Regions from separate parts of the Pseudomonas sp. RP-B7 genome, predicted to be linked through region 3. Evidence: predicted binding sites of a transcription regulator. Region 3 holds the regulator's gene; each other region holds the start of a gene.

Region 1 (4,225 bases), on a different contig from region 3:
GAGGCCGCTAAGGCCGATGTTAAAAGACATGCTTCTCTCCCTTTCTGCCGTATTTAGCCGGCTCTATGTACCGATAGTCTGAATTTGCGACAGCTTGACGCTGCCCATGCCGCCCGCCAGGTTCAGCAGCATTTCGCCGCCGGTCTTGCTCAGGGTCACGCTGGTGACCGTGGCTGGCAGCGAAGTGCTCAAGGCAACGGCGTCGCCCTTGTCGTTCTTGGTGGTGGCCGCGAAGGTGTAGGTGCCCGCTGGAGCAACCTCGCCCTTTTCGTTCTTGCCATCCCAGATAAAGTCGGAAGTGCCGGCACTCTGGGCGCCCATGTCGATGGTGCGTACCACGTTGCCGTCTTTGTCGGTGATCTTGATGGAGACGTTGCCCACCGCCGAAGTCACCGCGACCGAACCGGTCATGCTCTTGCTCGTATCCACCAGGGCCTTGTCGGTCTGGGTGATGATCGAACGCCCCACCAGCGACGAAGCCTGCAGCGCTTGCGACGAGCTGAAGTTGCTGGAGATCGCATTCACCGAGTCGTTCAGCGTGTTGATGCCTTCCAGGCTGCTGAACTGCGCCAGCTGGGCCACGAACGCGCCGTTGTCCTGAGGCGACAGCGGGTTCTGGTTCTTCAGCTGAGTCACCAGCAATTGCAGGAATGCATCCTTGCCCAGGGACTGGTTGCCCGTGGCAGCGGTGGCAGCGCTCGCAACATTGTTGGTGGCAGTGTTGACCTTCGTGTTGAAAAGGTTCTGCACCGCTGTATTGGTTGATGTTGTATCAACGATAGCCATTATTCGGCGCCCCTTATCACTGACCCAGGGTCAGGACCTTTTGCATCATGGTTTTGGCGGTGTTCATCATTTCCGCGTTGGTCTGGAACGAGCGACTGGCGGAAATCATGTCAGCCATTTCCTCGACCACGTTGACGTTGGGGTAGTACACGTAACCCTTTTCGTTCGCGGCAGGGTGGTTGGGTTCGTAGCGGGCTTCGAGGTTGCTCTGGTCTTCGACCACGCCCAACACCTGCACGCCGGAACCTGCGGCACCCTGCTCCTGGAACAGCGAGTCGCTGCCGCCGTTCTGACCGGCCTGGAACATGGTGGCGAACACTGGGTGGCGGGCGCGGTAGGTCTGGTCAATGCTCGACGACACGGTTTCGGCGTTGGCGATGTTACTGGCGACGGTGTTCAGACGCGTGGTCTGGGCGCTCATGCCACTACCGGCAATATTGAAAACACTGGACAGGGACATGGCTTACTCTCCACGCAGGGCTGACATCAGCCCTTTGAATTTGCTGTTGAGCAGGGTGAAGCTGGCCTGGAAGTTCACCGAGTTCTCGGCGTAGGCCGATTGCTCCAGCTGGGCGTCGACGGTGTTCTGGTCGATCGACGGCTGCATCGGCGTGCGATACAGCAGCGACTCGTCCCCACTGCTCAGGCCTTGCGCTTCGATATGACGGTTGTTGGTCATGTTCAAAGCGAAGGTGCCGTTCTTGTTCTTGTCCTGCTGTGCGGCGAGCACGGCGGAGAAGTCCAGGTCCCGAGCCTTGTAGTTCGGGGTATCGGCGTTGGCAATGTTGTTGGCCAGGACTTCGGCACGCTGGGCGCGGAAGCCCAGGGCTTGTTCGTGGATACCGAGCGCTTTATCGAAGCTGATGCTCATGGCGGAAACCTTTAGGCTGACCTGCTTTTCGTTAACAGGGTTATAGCAAGGTGTGTGCCAATTCTTCGAAGGCCCGTGTTTCAGGGCTTTGCGGGGAAGTTGCCGGGCGGCAATGCCAGAAAAGCGGCAATGGGTTTCCGCGTGGTGCCAGTAAAGCGGCAATGGGGTTTGCCGCTATTGAGAGGATTGCCGCAAAAACAACTGTGGGAGCTGGTTTGTGTGGGAGCTGGCTTGCCTGCGATGCAGACACCTCGGTACTTCAGTGATACAGAGGTGATGCTATCGCAGGCAAGCCAGCTCCCACACAAGCCTGGCTCCCACGTTTTTGATGCTTACTTGGCCTGGTAGATGATACCCGGGCTGCACTGCACCATCTGGTAGTGATCCGGCAGACCGTTCAACGCCTCGGAAGCACCAAGGAACAAATAGCCGCCACGCTTGAGCGTGCCATGGATGCGCAACAGGATGTCTTTCTTCACTTCGGCCGAGAAGTAGATCAGCACGTTGCGGCAGAACACCATGTCGAACTTGCCCAGGCTGGCGTAGCTGTCGAGCAGGTTGAACGAGCGAAACTCCACCCGGTTCTTGATCGGCGCCTTGACCGCCCAACGTCCTGCCCCTTTCGGCTCGAAGTAACGTTGCAGGCGCTCCTGGGACAAGCCACGGCCCAGCGCCAGGCTGTCGTATTCGCCGGTCTTGCAGTTGGTGAGCATGGTGCCGGACAAGTCGGTGGCGACGATCTGCGCACCGGCCTTGAGCTGGCCCATGTTGGTCCGTTCGAACTCATCGATGGACATCGAGATCGAATACGGTTCCTGCCCCGAGGAGCAGGCCGCCGACCAGATGCGCAAGCGCTGGCCCGGGCTGGCCTTGATGGCCTCCGGAAGCACTTTGCTCTTGAGCACTTCAAACGGGTAGGTATCACGAAACCACAGGGTTTCGTTGGTGGTCATGGCATCGACCACCATTTCCTTGAGCCCGCTGCGCGGCTGGCCCTGGATACGCTGCACCAACTCACCCAGGGATTTGATGCCCTGCTGTTCCATCAGTTTGTTGAGACGGCTGGATACCAGGTACTGCTTGTTTTCACCGAGCAATATGCCACAGGCTTTTTCCAGGAAGACCCGGAACTGTTCGAAATCCAAATTACCCGTAGACAATGATACCGCCTCTTAAATCGTGTGACCGCCAGGGGCAAATGCCCCTAGCCGTGATCTGCTGCCTTGATCCGGTCGACTACCCGGTTTGCCAGGTCATCAGGGCGGAATTTGGCCAGGAAGTCATCGGCACCGACTTTCTTGACCATCGCCTGATTGAATACGCCTGACAATGAAGTATGCAGGATGATATGCAATTTTTGCATGCGTGGATCGTTGCGGATCTCGGCCGTGAGGGTGTATCCGTCCATTTCCGGCATCTCGATGTCGGAAATCATCATCAAGAACTCTTCTTCCGGCTTCTTGCCGTCATCCACCAGCTTGCGCAGGTAATCCAGAGCCTGGCGGCCGTCATTGAGCGCCACCACCTCAACACCGATGGTTTCCAGGCAACGGGTCACCTGTTTGCGCGCCACCGACGAGTCGTCCACCGTCAGCACACGCAGCGAAATTGCCTTGTGTGCGGTTTCAGCGTCGACCACACCCACCGAAATCGATTCCGAGGTCGGCGCCACTTCGGCGAGGATCTTCTCCACGTCGATGATTTCCACCAACTGGTTATCGACCCGCGTCACCGCCGTGAGGTAGTGATCGCGGCCGGTGCCCTTGGGTGGTGGATGGATCTCTTCCCAGTTCATGTTGACGATGCGCTCCACCGAGCGCACCAGGAACCCCTGGGTCTTGGTGTTGTACTCGGTAATGATCACGAACGGGCTTTCGCGGTCCTGCAAACCGGACGAACCAGTGGCGAGGGCCAGGTCAAGAATCGGGATGGTCGCACCACGGATGTTGGCGACGCCACACACCACCGGGCTGGACTTGGGCATGATCGTCAGCTTGGGACATTGCAGCACCTCCCGCACCTTGAATACGTTGATGCCATATAGCTGTTTGCCATCCAGGCGAAAAAGCAACAACTCCAGGCGATTCTGCCCTACCAGCTGTGTGCGCTGGTTTACTGAATCCATTACTCCTGCCATGCCCAGACTCCTACGCTAAAACCTTTGAGGGTGCGACGCGCACCCAACTCTAAACGGCACGAGCTTTGCTAATTATTGGCTATGGATATTAAAACGACAGTTTCCCGACGCCTTCAATTACCACGGTACAGCAGATTGCTCTGCGTCTCGCTGGCATTGTTCGCCCTGGGCCTCAACAGCGCGGCCCGCGCGGACAACGTCACCTTGCCTGATCTACTTATCGGCGTCACTCAGGGGTTTCTTGAGTTCACTGTAGAAGATTATCTGGCAACCACACAGACACCGGGGCGTTATGAAATCCAAGTCAACCCATTGGACCCGCGTTTGCGCATGCCAATGTGCGACAAGGAATTGACAGCCACCCTGGAAAGCCCCGCCCAGCCCATTGGTCGCGTGACGGTCAAAGTGCGCTGCGAAGGCGCGTCACCCTG
Region 2 (4,225 bases), on a different contig from region 3:
GCGACGGAAGGCAAGGCTCACGATGCCGTCCGGGCATCCACCAACCGAGTGCGCCGGGCGTGCAGATGCTCGGCCGCGATACCCCGGGCGACTGAATCCGGGGCAAAAAAAGACCTCCCGAAGGAGGTCTTTTTCATCACGCTACTTTAAGCAGCGCTACCGGATCAGCAGCTGTAGTACAGCTCGTATTCCAGTGGGTGTACGAAGGTGCGAACCTTGATTTCTTCTTCGCTTTTCAGGGCGATGTAGGCATCGATAAAGTCGTCGCTGAACACGCCGCCTTTGGTCAGGAACGCACGGCCCTTGTCCAGCTCTTCCAGGGCTTCTTTCAGGCTACCGCACACTTGTGGGATCTCTTTGGCCTCTTCAGGCGGCAGGTCGTACAAGTTTTTGTCGGCGGCGTCGCCAGGGTGGATCTTGTTCTGGATACCGTCCAGGCCAGCCATCAGCAGGGCTGCGAAAGCCAGGTATGGGTTGGCAGCCGGGTCCGGGAAACGTGCTTCGATACGACGGCCGCGTGGGCTGTTGACGTAAGGAATACGGATCGAAGCGGAACGGTTGCGCGCCGAGTAGGCCAGCATTACCGGTGCTTCGAAGCCTGGAACCAGACGCTTGTAGGAGTTGGTCGCCGGGTTGGTGAAGCCGTTCAGGGCCTTACCGTGCTTGATGATACCGCCGATGAAGAACAGGGCAATTTCCGACAGGCCGGCATAACCTTCGCCAGCGAAGGTGTTCTTGCCATCTTTAGCGATGGACATGTGAACGTGCATACCCGAACCGTTATCGCCGTACAGAGGCTTAGGCATGAAGGTCGCGGTGCGGCCGTATGCATCGGCAACGTTGTGTACAACGTATTTCAGGGTTTGAACTTCGTCAGCTTTCTTCACCAGGGTGTTGAACTTGACGCCGATTTCGTTCTGGCCGGCAGTTGCCACTTCGTGGTGGTGAACTTCAACGACCTGGCCCATTTCTTCCAGTGCGTTGCACATGGAGGTACGGATTTCGTGGTCGTGGTCGAACGGAGGAACCGGGAAGTAGCCGCCTTTGATACCTGGACGGTGGCCTTTGTTGCCGCCTTCGATGTCTTGGTCGGACATCCACGAGCCTTGCTCGGAGAAGATTTTGAACATGGAGCCGGAGATGTCGGACTTGAACTTCACTTCGTCGAAGATGAAGAACTCAGGCTCAGGACCGCAGAAGACGGTGTCACCGATACCGGTGGTCTTCAGGTATTCCTCGGCGCGGTGGGCGATGGCGCGCGGGTCGCGATCGTAGCCTTGCATGGTCGAAGGTTCGATGATGTCGCAGACCAGGATCAGGGTCGGCTCTTCGGTGAACGGGTCCAGTACGGCAGAGTCGTCGTCCGGCAGCAGGATCATGTCGGAGGCTTCGATGCCTTTCCAGCCAGCGATGGAGGAACCGTCGAACATCTTGCCAACTTCGAAGAAGTCGTCTTCCAGCGCGTCGCGAGCCGGCATGGTCACGTGGTGCTGAGTGCCTTTGGTGTCCGTGAAGCGCAGATCAATCCATTTAACGTCATGATCTTTGATGAGTTGAACCGACTTCGACATAGTGTCCTCCGGGTGGCTTCGGGCTGGGGTAGTGGAGTTAGCCCTTAGAATGTGGGTGATGCCGGCGCGGATAGTCCGCCATGGCAACCTGCCTCACAAGAGAGCAAATTGCATGCCAGTGCGCCAACATGGGTTTTCTGGTCCAAAAACGCCCCTATAAAGGTGCATTGCGACAAAAGCCCGAAAATGGCGCACCGCAATGTAGCGCACGCACTGGAAAATGCACTGCTTTAGTGCGCTTGCAGTCCGATGCATATTAACTGGTTAAACCTTGAGCGATTTCCGCTATAATCCGCGCCCCCCTTTTTCAGCAGGCCCGGCGCGCGCTGTTTCCATGAAATTAATCGTTAAAGTCTTCCCCGAGATCACCATCAAAAGCCGACCGGTACGGACGCGTTTCATCCGTCAATTGGCCAAGAACATCCGTGCCGTGCTCCGTGACCTGGACCCGGCTGTGGTGGTGAACGGCGTGTGGGACAATCTCGAGCTGGAAACCCGCATTACCGACGCCAAAGCCTTGAAGGACATGACCGAACGCCTGAGCTGCATGCCGGGCATCGCGCATTTCCTGCAGGTGGATGAGTACCCGCTGGGCGACTTCGACGACATCACCGAGAAGTGCAAGCAGCACTACGGCAGCGAGCTTGAAGGCAAGATCTTTTCGGTGCGTTGCAAGCGCGCCGGCAAGCACACCTTCAGCTCCATGGATGTCGAGAAATATGTCGGCAGCAAGCTGCGTCGCGAGTGCGGCGCTGCCGGAATTTCCCTGAAAGCGCCGCAAATTGAAGTGCGCATGGAAATTCGCGACCAACGGTTGTTTGTCATCCACAGCCAGCACAACAGCATCGGCGGTTACCCGCTGGGCGCCCTGGAACAGACCCTGGTCCTGATGTCCGGCGGTTTCGATTCCACGGTTGCCGCCTACCAGATCATGCGCCGCGGCCTTATGAGCCATTTCTGCTTCTTTAACCTGGGCGGGCGTGCACACGAATTGGGCGTGATGGAAGTTGCGCACTTTATCTGGAAGAAGTACGGCAGCTCCCAACGCGTGCTATTTGTAAGCGTACCGTTCGAAGAAGTGCTGGGCGAAATTCTCGGCAAAGTCGATAACAGTCATATGGGCGTGGTATTGAAGCGTATGATGTTGCGCGCTGCGTCCCGGATCGCCGATCAGTTGCAGATCGACGCCCTGGTGACGGGTGAAGCAATCTCCCAGGTGTCCAGCCAAACGCTGCCGAACCTGTCGCTGATCGATTGCGTCACCGAAAAGCTGGTCTTGCGCCCGCTGATCGCCAGTCACAAGCAGGACATCATCGACCTGGCCGAAGAAATCGGCACGGCGGATTTTGCCAAGCACATGCCTGAATATTGCGGGGTCATCTCGGTGAACCCCAAGACCCACGCCAAGCGCAACCGCGTGGAGTACGAAGAACAACAGTTCGACATGGCGGTTCTGGAGCGTGCGCTCGAGAACGCCAAGCTGGTCCCTATCGATCGTGTCATCGACGAACTGGGCCAGGACGTGAAGATCGAAGAAGTCAGCGAAGCCCTGGCCGGCCAGATCGTCATCGACATCCGTCACCCGGATGCCGCTGAAGATGAGCCGCTGGAGATTCCTGGCATCGACGTACAAACGCTGCCGTTTTATGCATTGAACGCGCGTTTCAAGGAACTGGATAACAGCCGTCAGTACCTGCTGTATTGCGACAAAGGCGTGATGAGTCGCCTGCATGCCCACCATTTGCTCAGTGAGGGGCATGCCAATGTGCGCGTTTATCGACCGAGCTAAGAGCCCGGGGCTGTTTGCCTGTGGCCTGCGTCACCGGCCCCCCGACTCTGCCGTCAAGCTGTAACGGCAAGGCCTGACTCTACTGTTAATCGCTGCCACGACCTGTCAGCACACCGAATCCTCTGATCGAGATACACAAGTGATCGAAAATCTACGTAACATCGCCATCATTGCTCACGTTGACCATGGTAAAACCACCCTGGTAGACAAACTCCTGCGTCAGTCCGGCACCCTGGAGCGCAACGAGCTCAATGACGAGCGCGTGATGGACTCCAACGACCAGGAAAAAGAGCGCGGTATTACCATCCTGGCGAAAAACACCGCCATCAACTGGAACGGCTACCACATCAACATCGTGGATACCCCGGGCCACGCCGACTTCGGCGGCGAAGTTGAACGCGTAATGTCGATGGTTGACTCCGTTCTGCTGCTGGTTGATGCCCAGGACGGCCCTATGCCGCAAACCCGTTTCGTGACCAAGAAGGCTTTCGAAGCCGGCCTGCGTCCGATCGTGTGCATCAACAAGGTTGACCGTCCAGGCGCGCGTCCGGACTGGGTTCTGGACCAGATCTTCGACCTGTTCGACAACCTGGGTGCCACCGAAGAACAGCTGGACTTCAAAGTCGTCTACGCCTCGGCCCTGAACGGCATTGCCGGTCTGGACCACAACGACATGGCTGAAGACATGACCCCGCTGTACCAGTCGATCGTCGACAACGTACCGGCGCCAAAAGTTGACCGTGACGGCCCGTTCCAGATGCAAATCTCGGCACTGGACTACAACAGCTTCCTGGGTGTTATCGGCGTTGGCCGTATCGCTCGTGGTAGCGTCAAGCCGAACACCCCGGTTGTTGCTATCGGCGCT
Region 3 (4,225 bases):
TCTTCAAGTGAATCCGGGTGCCCTTGCCGGCGGCCAACATCATCATGGCCATAATGCTTTTGCCATCGACCATGGACTCTGGCGTACGCCCCGCGCGGATCTGGCAGGGGAACTGCCCGGCAACGCCGACGAACTTCGCGGAAGCCCGGGCATGCAGCCCCAACTTGTTGATGATTTCAATTTCCAGAGCAGGCATCGCGGGGGTGTTCCTTTCAGCTAAGGTCGCGGTGGCGAACCTGGACGTTCTTGAGGGTTTGTTGCAGCAGTTGGCCCAGGCGTTCGGTCAGGTAGACCGAGCGGTGGTGGCCGCCGGTGCAGCCAATGGCAATGGTGACATACGCCCGATTGCTTGCAGCGAAGCGCGGCAGCCATTTGAGCAGGTAGCTGGAAATGTCCTGGAACATCTCCTCGACATCCGGTTGCGCCGCCAGGTATTCAGCCACAGGTTGGTCCAGCCCGGACTGATCACGCAGTTCCGGTTTCCAATAAGGGTTGGGCAGGCAGCGCACATCGAACACCAGGTCGGCGTCCACCGGCATGCCGCGCTTGAAGCCAAACGACTCGACGAGGAATGCCGTACCCGGCTCGGGCTGGTTCAGCAGACGCAGCTTGATGGCATCACGCAACTGGTACAGGTTGAGCCCGGTGGTGTTGATCTTGAGGTCGGCGAGGTCAATGATCGGCCCCAGCAACTTGGTTTCGTCCTCGATGGCTTCTGCCAGGGAGCGATGGGGGCTGCTGAGGGGGTGGCGTCGACGGGTTTCAGAGAAGCGCTTTAGCAGGGTCTCTTCGTCGGCGTCCAGGTACAGCACATCGCAATGAATGTGCTTGGCGCGAACTTCCTCGAGCAGTTGCGGGAACCGCTCAAGGTGGCTGGGCAGGTTGCGGGCATCGATCGATACGGCCACCAGCGGTTGCGCCAGCTCGGTGTGGATCAACGCGCGTTCCGCGAGCTCTGGCAGCAGGCCGGCGGGCAGGTTGTCGATGCAGTAGAAGCCACTGTCCTCAAGTACGTTGAGGGCGGTGCTTTTACCCGAGCCGGAACGGCCGCTGACGATGATCAAACGCATGATTACTGCCCGTTCTGTTCATCCAGGACTACCTGATACAGCGCCTCATTGCTGCTGGCACTGCGCAGTTTGTCGCGTACTTCCTTGCGGTCGAGCATGCTGGCGATCTGCCGGAGCAGTTCCAGGTGCGCATCGGTGGCGGCTTGCGGGACCAGCAGAACAAACAGCAGGTCGACCGGGGCGCCGTCGATGGCGTCGAAATCGATGGGAGCGTCCAGGTGCAGCAGGGCGCTGACAGGTGCCTCACAACTTTTGAGGCGGCAGTGGGGAATGGCGATGCCGTTGCCAAAACCGGTGGAGCCGAGTTTTTCACGGGCAATCAGAGCCTCGTAGACATCTTGCATCTCCAGGTCAGGCACTTCGCGGCTGATCAGGTTGGCAATTTGCTCAAGGGCTTTCTTTTTACTGCCACCCGGCGCGTTCACGAGGGAACGGCCGGGGGTCAGGATGGTTTCAAGTCGAATCATGGGTGGGGAGTGTTAGCGGCCTGTGCCCTGGAGGAGGCTCTGCTGCTTTTCCTTATGCTTTTTGATTTGGCGATCCAGCTTGTCGGTCAGGTCGTCAATGGCGGCATACATATCTGAATGCTCGGCATTAGCGACTACTTCCCCGCCGGGTATACGCAAGGTGGCTTCGATTTTCTGCTTCAGCTTTTCGACAGTCATGATGACTTGCACGTTGGTGATCTTGTCGAAATGCCCCTCAATTCTTTTGAGTTTTTCGCCGATATAGGCGCGCAGCGGTTCGGTCACTTCCAGTTGGTGTCCACTGATGTTGACTTGCATACAGCTTCTCCTTCGTTGCCAGTGCATAAAGCGGTGGGCAGGAATACCCACCACTGGAACGCTATGGCCCGCCCGTCACATCAAACGCTTACGCTCGCTGGAAGGCGCGATCCCGAGGGACTCGCGGTACTTGGCGACGGTTCGACGGGCGACCTGAATGCCTTGTGCCTCCAGTAAACCAGCGATCTTACTGTCACTCAATGGCTTTTTCTGATTTTCCGCGGCAACCAGTTTTTTGATGATCGCGCGGATCGCCGTGGACGAGCATTCGCCGCCTTCGGAGGTGCTGACGTGGCTGGAGAAAAAGTATTTCAGCTCATAAATACCCCGTGGGGTATGCATGAATTTCTGCGTGGTCACCCGTGAAATCGTCGATTCGTGCATGCCGACTGCTTCGGCGATGTCATGCAGCACCAACGGTTTCATCGCTTCGTCGCCGTATTCCAGGAAGCCGCGCTGGTGCTCGACGATCTGGGTGGCGACTTTCATCAGAGTTTCGTTGCGGCTTTGCAGGCTCTTGATGAACCAGCGGGCCTCCTGCAACTGGTTGCGCATGAAGGTGTTGTCGGCGCTGGTATCGGCGCGGCGTACAAAGCCGGCGTATTGCGGGTTGACCCGCAGGCGTGGCACCGACTCCTGGTTCAACTCCACCAGCCAGCGTTCGTTGTCCTTGCGCACGATGACGTCAGGCACCACGTATTCGGCTTCGCTGGACTCGATCTGCGAGCCCGGGCGCGGATTGAGGCTCTGTACCAGCTCGATCACCTGGCGCAGGTCGTCTTCCTTGAGTTTCATGCGGCGCATCAACTGGCTGTAGTCGCGGCTACCCAGCAAGTCGATGTAGTCGGTCACCAAGCGCTGGGCTTCAACGAGCCAAGGCGTCTTGGCAGGCAGTTGGCGCAATTGCAGCAACAGGCATTCGCTGAGGGTGCGGGCGCCGATGCCGGCGGGTTCGAACTGTTGGATGCGGTGCAGGACGGCTTCGATCTCGTCCAGTTCGATGTCCAGTTCCGGGTCGAACGCTTCGAGGATCTCCTCAAGCGTCTCGTCCAGGTAGCCCTGGTTGTTGATGCAGTCGATCAGGGTCACAGCGATCAGGCGATCGGTGTCCGACATCGGCGCGAGGTTCAATTGCCACAACAGATGGCTCTGCAGGCTTTCACCGGCGGAGGTGCGGGTGGTGAAGTCCCACTCATCATCATCGTTGCTGGGCAGGCTGCTGGCGCTGGTCTGGTAGACGTCTTCCCAGGCGGTATCCACGGGAAGTTCGTTAGGAATGCGTTCGTTCCATTCACCTTCTTCCAGGTTATCCACCGTTGGGGCGGTTTCCTGATAGGAAGGTTCCTGCACGTCGGAATTGGGTTTTTGCTCGATGTTGTCGGCCAGCGGGTCTGCGTTATCGAAGTCGTCGCCTTCTTCCTGGCGTTCGAGCATCGGGTTGGACTCCAGGGCCTCCTGGATTTCCTGTTGCAGGTCCAGGGTCGACAATTGGAGCAGGCGGATGGCCTGTTGCAGCTGCGGTGTCATCGTCAGCTGCTGGCCCATTCTCAGGACTAGCGATGGTTTCATGGCAGGGGCTTAACACCTTATTCGCCGGCGCAATGCGCCATCCACGACAGGGCGCGTGAGCGCCAAACATAAGCAAATTATATGCCTGATGTCGGGGGCTTTGCCTAGAGCACGGTAACAATAAAAATCCGGAGGTTTTCATTGACTCCCGCGCATCTTGGCAGCGGCCGTGACACCACGGTGTTTACAGGCGGAACTCGTGACCCAGGTAGACTTCCTTCACCAATTCGTTGGCCAGGATCGTGGCGGCGTCGCCTTCGGCAATCAGCTGGCCATCGTTGACGATATATGCGGTTTCGCAGATGTCGAGGGTTTCACGCACGTTGTGGTCGGTGATCAATACACCGATGCCCTTGGCTTTCAGGTGGTGGATGATTTGTTTGATGTCGCCGACCGAGATCGGGTCGACGCCGGCAAACGGTTCGTCCAGCAGGATGAATTTCGGCGCAGTGGCCAGGGCGCGGGCGATTTCCACGCGACGACGCTCGCCGCCGGACAGGCTCATGCCGAGGTTGTCGCGAATGTGGTTGATGTGGAATTCCTGCAGCAGGCTTTCCAGCTCCTTGCGACGGCCATCACGGTCGAGTTCCTTGCGGGTCTCGAGGATCGCCATGATGTTGTCGGCCACCGACAGTTTGCGGAAGATCGACGCTTCTTGCGGAAGATAGCCGATACCGGCCCGTGCACGACCGTGCATTGGCTGGTGGCTGACATCCAGGTCGTCGATCAGGACGCGACCCTGATCCGCCTGGACCAGGCCGACGATCATGTAGAAGCAGGTGGTCTTGCCGGCGCCGTTGG
Region 4 (4,225 bases), on a different contig from region 3:
TTCGGGCTGTATCAACGCCGCGCCGAATATCCGCTACCTGCAATCGCCCTATGCGTTGTTCAACGGTGACCTGCTGCTGGCCGCGTATACGCCGTCGGGCGATATGCATGTGCTGCTCGGCGACTTTACCGGCCACGGCCTGCCGGCGGCGGTCGGCGCCATGCCCCTGGCGGAGGTGTTCTACGGCATGACCGCCAAGGGCTACGGCTTGGCGCAGATCCTGCGGGAGATGAACGTCAAGCTTAAGCGCATCCTGCCCGTGGACATGTTCTGTTGCGCCACCCTGTTGTGCCTGAGCACCCAGCGGCGTGTGGTGGAGGTGTGGAACGGCGGCATGCCCGAAGGTTATGTACATGAAGTCGCCAGCGGCAAGCGTACGGCGCTGGAGCCACGGCATTTGCCGTTGGGCGTGTTGTCGGCCGAGGCGTTTGACGACAGCACCGAAGTCTGGCCGATGGCCCTGGGTGACCGGGTGTTTTTGCTCTCCGACGGCGTACTCGACACGGCTGATACCGCTGATCAGCTGTTTGGTGTCGAACGTTTACATCAGGTATTCGCCGCCAATCGCGAGCCCGACCGGCTGTTTGAAGAGATCGAGCAGGCCTTGGCCGCGTTTCGCGGTGAGGCGCGCGACGATGTGAGCATGGTGGAAATCACCCTGCAAGATGGGCCATCCCTGCGTGCGACGGGGCCGCTGTATACCGATAGCGGCCAGTCGTGCCCGCTGGATTGGTCGGTGAGTTTCGAGTTCCGCGCTGAAACCCTCAAGCGTTACAACCCCTTGCCCTACCTGTTGCAGTTGCTGCTGGAGGTCCATGGCCTGCGCGAGCAGAGCGGGGCGCTGTACAGCGTGATGGCCGAGTTGTATTCCAACGCCCTGGAGCATGGCGTGCTGGGCCTGGACTCGCGGCTCAAGCGCGACGTGCACGGTTTTGCCGACTACTACCGCCAGCGCAACGAGCGGCTGGCGCAGCTCAGTAGTGGCTATGTGCGCGTGCATGTGCAGGTGGTGCCGACGCTGAGCGGCGGGCAGCTGTCCTTGCGCATCGAAGACAGCGGCGCCGGGTTTGACGTGGATCAAGTGTTGGCGCGGCCCCTGGACGTTGATCGGCTGTCCGGTCGCGGCTTGAATCTGGTCCGTCAATTGAGCGGCGATGTGCGCTGGTCCGATGGTGGGCGCAGTGTCTGCGTGGAGTTTTCATGGCCGGCTCAGGCATAATCCGCCGATTCTTGATCAAGGAGCGAACAAGTGGCTGAGATTCATCTGGACCCCGACGTGCTGTCGGGTTTGCAGGAAGTCATGGAGGGCGAGTACCCCAGGCTGTTGGATACCTTCCTCGATGATTCGCAAAAACGCGTCGAAGCCTTGCGCAAGGCGCGCGATGACGCCAAGGCGCTGGGGCGTATCGCCCATAGCTTCAAGGGCAGCAGCGGCAACCTCGGTGCGGTGCGGCTGGCGCAGTTGTGCCAGCGGCTGGAGGCTGAGTCTGCGCAAGCGCCTGGCGCTGACCTGGGGGTTCTGGTGGATCAGATTGATCATGAGTTTGCCTTGGTGCGGCCGCTGTACGAATCGGAGCGCCAGCGCTTCCAGCTCTGATGTGCTGATAGAGATTTGAAGATCCAAATGTGGGAACGGGCCCTCTCCCACATTTTTCAGCTGCGCTCGGCAACCTGGCCCGACTCTTGCTCTACCTCCAGATACTGCATCCCCGACCCTCATGCAGTGGAGACCTTTACCTATGCCAGTCGCCCCTAATTCGCTTCTTCAGGCTGCCCCTGCGGCCAAGCCTCAAGCGCCTGCCGCCAACCCGCCGGCAGCGGCTGCGGAGCCGCGTGACAAGGGCGCCGGCTTTGCTCAGGTGTTCGCCAATCAGGGTTCCAAACCTGTGGCAAAGGCCGACGATACCCCGTCGAAAACCAGCCGTGACAAGCCTGCCGACAGCAGCGCCAAGCCTGCCGCCAGCACACCGGCAGTTGCCGATAGCGGCAATCCTTTGCCTGCCAACCCGCCGGCCAAGGCTGATGACAGCGCCAGCAAGAGTGATGACGACAAGCCCGCCGACCCAAGCCTGGTGCAACAGCCGGTGGTTGACCCGGTCGTAGACCCGGCGTTGGTGGCGACGGTCACGCCAGTCGCCGTGCCAGTGCCAGTGCCGGTGGCTCCGGCAACCGTCGCGCCTGTGGTTGATGAAAAGGCTCAGCCCGTGGCCGCAGCACCGCTTGCCGTGACCGATGAGGTCAAGGCACCAGCGTTCGACCCCGCCAGCGACCCTCTCGACGCAATGCCGGCCGTGCGCCTGGCGATGGAGCAGGGCGGTCACGTCTCGGCCAGTAGCCAGGCCCCCCAGAAAAGCGCACCGCCGCCGGACCTGGACCAGCCGACCGCCGCCCAGAATTTCAGTGCCGGCCTGGCCAGTATGGTCGACCAGCAAGCCGCCAAGGACAGCACTGACCAGGGTGGTGACAAAGCCTTCGGCGGGCTGATCGAAGACGGCCTCAAAGACCTCAAGGGCGCCAGCAGCGACACCCGCGTCGATGACTTCGCCAATCGTCTGGCTGCCTTGACCCAGGCCGCCACGCCGAAAACCGCAAACGCCCTGCCGCCGGTGACCAACGCACCGCTGGCCATGCACCAGAGCGGCTGGACCGAGGAAGTGGTCAACCGCGTGATGTACCTGTCCAGCGCCAACCTCAAGTCGGCGGAGATCCAACTGCAACCGGCCGAACTCGGGCGCCTGGACATCAAAGTCAATATGACGGCGGACCAGCAAGCCCAGGTCAGCTTCATGAGCGGCCATGCGGTGGTGCGCGAGGCGCTGGAAAGCCAATCCGGGCGCTTGCGTGAGATGTTTGCCCAGCAGGGCATGGGGCAGGTGGATGTGAACGTGTCGGACCAGTCCCGTGGCCAGGAGCAGCAGCAACAGCAGAATCAGGCGCGGGGTATCAGCAGCAGCGGACGTGGTGACAGTGGCGACAGCACTGCCCATGCCGAAGTGGCTGAAGCAGTGACGCCTGTGATCTCCAACGTCATCGGCTCCAGCGCCGTCGACTACTACGCCTGACCTGAACCTGTCGCGGGACAAAATGTGGGAGCGGGCTTGCTCGCGAATGCGGTGTGTCAGTCAATACATCTGTCACTGACACACCGCATTCGCGAGCAAGCCCGCTCCCACATTTGATTGGTGGTGCTGGCTCTGCCCAATTACCAGACAACTCTGGCATAACACTTGCTCTTGCCTTTCCGTAGATCTATGAATCCCCGAATAGTGACGGATTATTGGCATGGCGAAGAGCGACGACGCAGCAAAACCACCCGCAGGCAAAGGCAAGCTCAAGCTTATCCTGATGATTGTCGTGGGCCTGATCCTGGCCATTGGCGCCTCGGTGGGTGGCACTTGGTACATCATGCACAGCAGCGCGAGCAAACCGGCGCCTGCGGCCGAAACCGCCAGCAACGTCAAGCAACCGGCAATCTTCGAGCCGATGCTCCCGGCCTTTGTCGCCAACTTCAATCAGAACGGCCGCCAGCGCTACCTGCAAGTGAGCATCACCTTGCTCGCGCGCAACCAGGCTGACCTGGAAGCCCTCAAGGTGCACATGCCGGTGATCCGCAACAACCTGGTGATGCTGTTCTCCGGGCAGAGCTTCGATGCCCTGGCCACCCCGGTCGGCCAGGAAATGCTGCGCCAGAAGGTCACTGCCAGCGTGCAGGAAGTGGCCCAGAAAGAGCTCGGCAAAGTCGTGATCGAGCAGGCGCTCTTCACTAACTTCGTATTGCAGTAGGATCACGACATGGCCGTGCAAGACCTGCTGTCCCAGGATGAAATCGACGCGCTGTTGCATGGCGTCGACGATGGTCTGGTGCAGACCGAAATGGCTGCCGAACCCGGCAGCGTCAAAAGTTATGACCTGACCAGCCAGGATCGCATCGTCCGTGGACGTATGCCGACCCTGGAGATGATCAACGAACGTTTCGCCCGTTACACCCGCATCAGCATGTTCAACATGCTGCGCCGCTCGGCGGACGTGGCGGTCGGTGGCGTGCAGGTGATGAAGTTCGGTGAATACGTGCACTCGCTGTACGTGCCCACCAGCCTCAACCTGGTCAAGATCAAACCGCTGCGCGGCACCGCGCTGTTCATCCTTGACGCCAAGCTGGTGTTCAAGCTGGTGGACAACTTCTTCGGCGGCGACGGCCGTCACGCCAAGATCGAAGGCCGTGAAT

Evidence for each region. Region 3 encodes sigma-54, which starts transcription at its own class of promoters, with help from an activator protein. Its sites were predicted from a motif close to ANTGGCATNNANNTTGCTNT; they were not measured.
Region 1: the regulator sigma-54 is predicted to act here: its motif matches at 1,700-1,719, upstream of flgB (flagellar basal body rod protein FlgB).
Region 2: the regulator sigma-54 is predicted to act here: its motif matches at 1,672-1,691, upstream of glnA (type I glutamate--ammonia ligase).
Region 4: the regulator sigma-54 is predicted to act here: its motif matches at 1,671-1,690, upstream of OPU96_RS03280 (flagellar hook-length control protein FliK).

What each region holds. Positions count from the first base shown of each region.
Region 1 is NZ_JAPFHC010000016.1:118,145-122,369, forward strand. Features, by position in the region: gene flgE (flagellar hook protein FlgE) at 1-30, opposite strand, end outside; gene flgD (flagellar hook assembly protein FlgD) at 64-786, opposite strand; gene flgC (flagellar basal body rod protein FlgC) at 803-1,246, opposite strand; gene flgB (flagellar basal body rod protein FlgB) at 1,250-1,657, opposite strand; gene cheR (protein-glutamate O-methyltransferase CheR) at 1,990-2,817, opposite strand; gene OPU96_RS16595 (chemotaxis protein CheV) at 2,862-3,794, opposite strand; gene flgA (flagellar basal body P-ring formation chaperone FlgA) at 3,876-4,225, shown strand, end outside.
Region 2 is NZ_JAPFHC010000039.1:4,514-8,738, reverse strand. Features, by position in the region: gene glnA (type I glutamate--ammonia ligase) at 165-1,571, opposite strand; gene thiI (tRNA uracil 4-sulfurtransferase ThiI) at 1,906-3,360, shown strand; gene typA (translational GTPase TypA) at 3,500-4,225, shown strand, end outside.
Region 3 is NZ_JAPFHC010000017.1:81,844-86,068, forward strand. Features, by position in the region: gene OPU96_RS17000 (HPr family phosphocarrier protein) at 1-196, opposite strand, end outside; gene rapZ (RNase adapter RapZ) at 213-1,070, opposite strand; gene ptsN (PTS IIA-like nitrogen regulatory protein PtsN) at 1,073-1,537, opposite strand; gene hpf (ribosome hibernation-promoting factor, HPF/YfiA family) at 1,550-1,855, opposite strand; gene OPU96_RS17020 (RNA polymerase factor sigma-54) at 1,931-3,424, opposite strand; gene lptB (LPS export ABC transporter ATP-binding protein) at 3,609-4,225, opposite strand, start outside.
Region 4 is NZ_JAPFHC010000002.1:104,442-108,666, reverse strand. Features, by position in the region: gene OPU96_RS03290 (ATP-binding SpoIIE family protein phosphatase) at 1-1,219, shown strand, start outside; gene OPU96_RS03285 (Hpt domain-containing protein) at 1,250-1,597, shown strand; gene OPU96_RS03280 (flagellar hook-length control protein FliK) at 1,740-3,062, shown strand; gene fliL (flagellar basal body-associated protein FliL) at 3,283-3,783, shown strand; gene fliM (flagellar motor switch protein FliM) at 3,793-4,225, shown strand, end outside.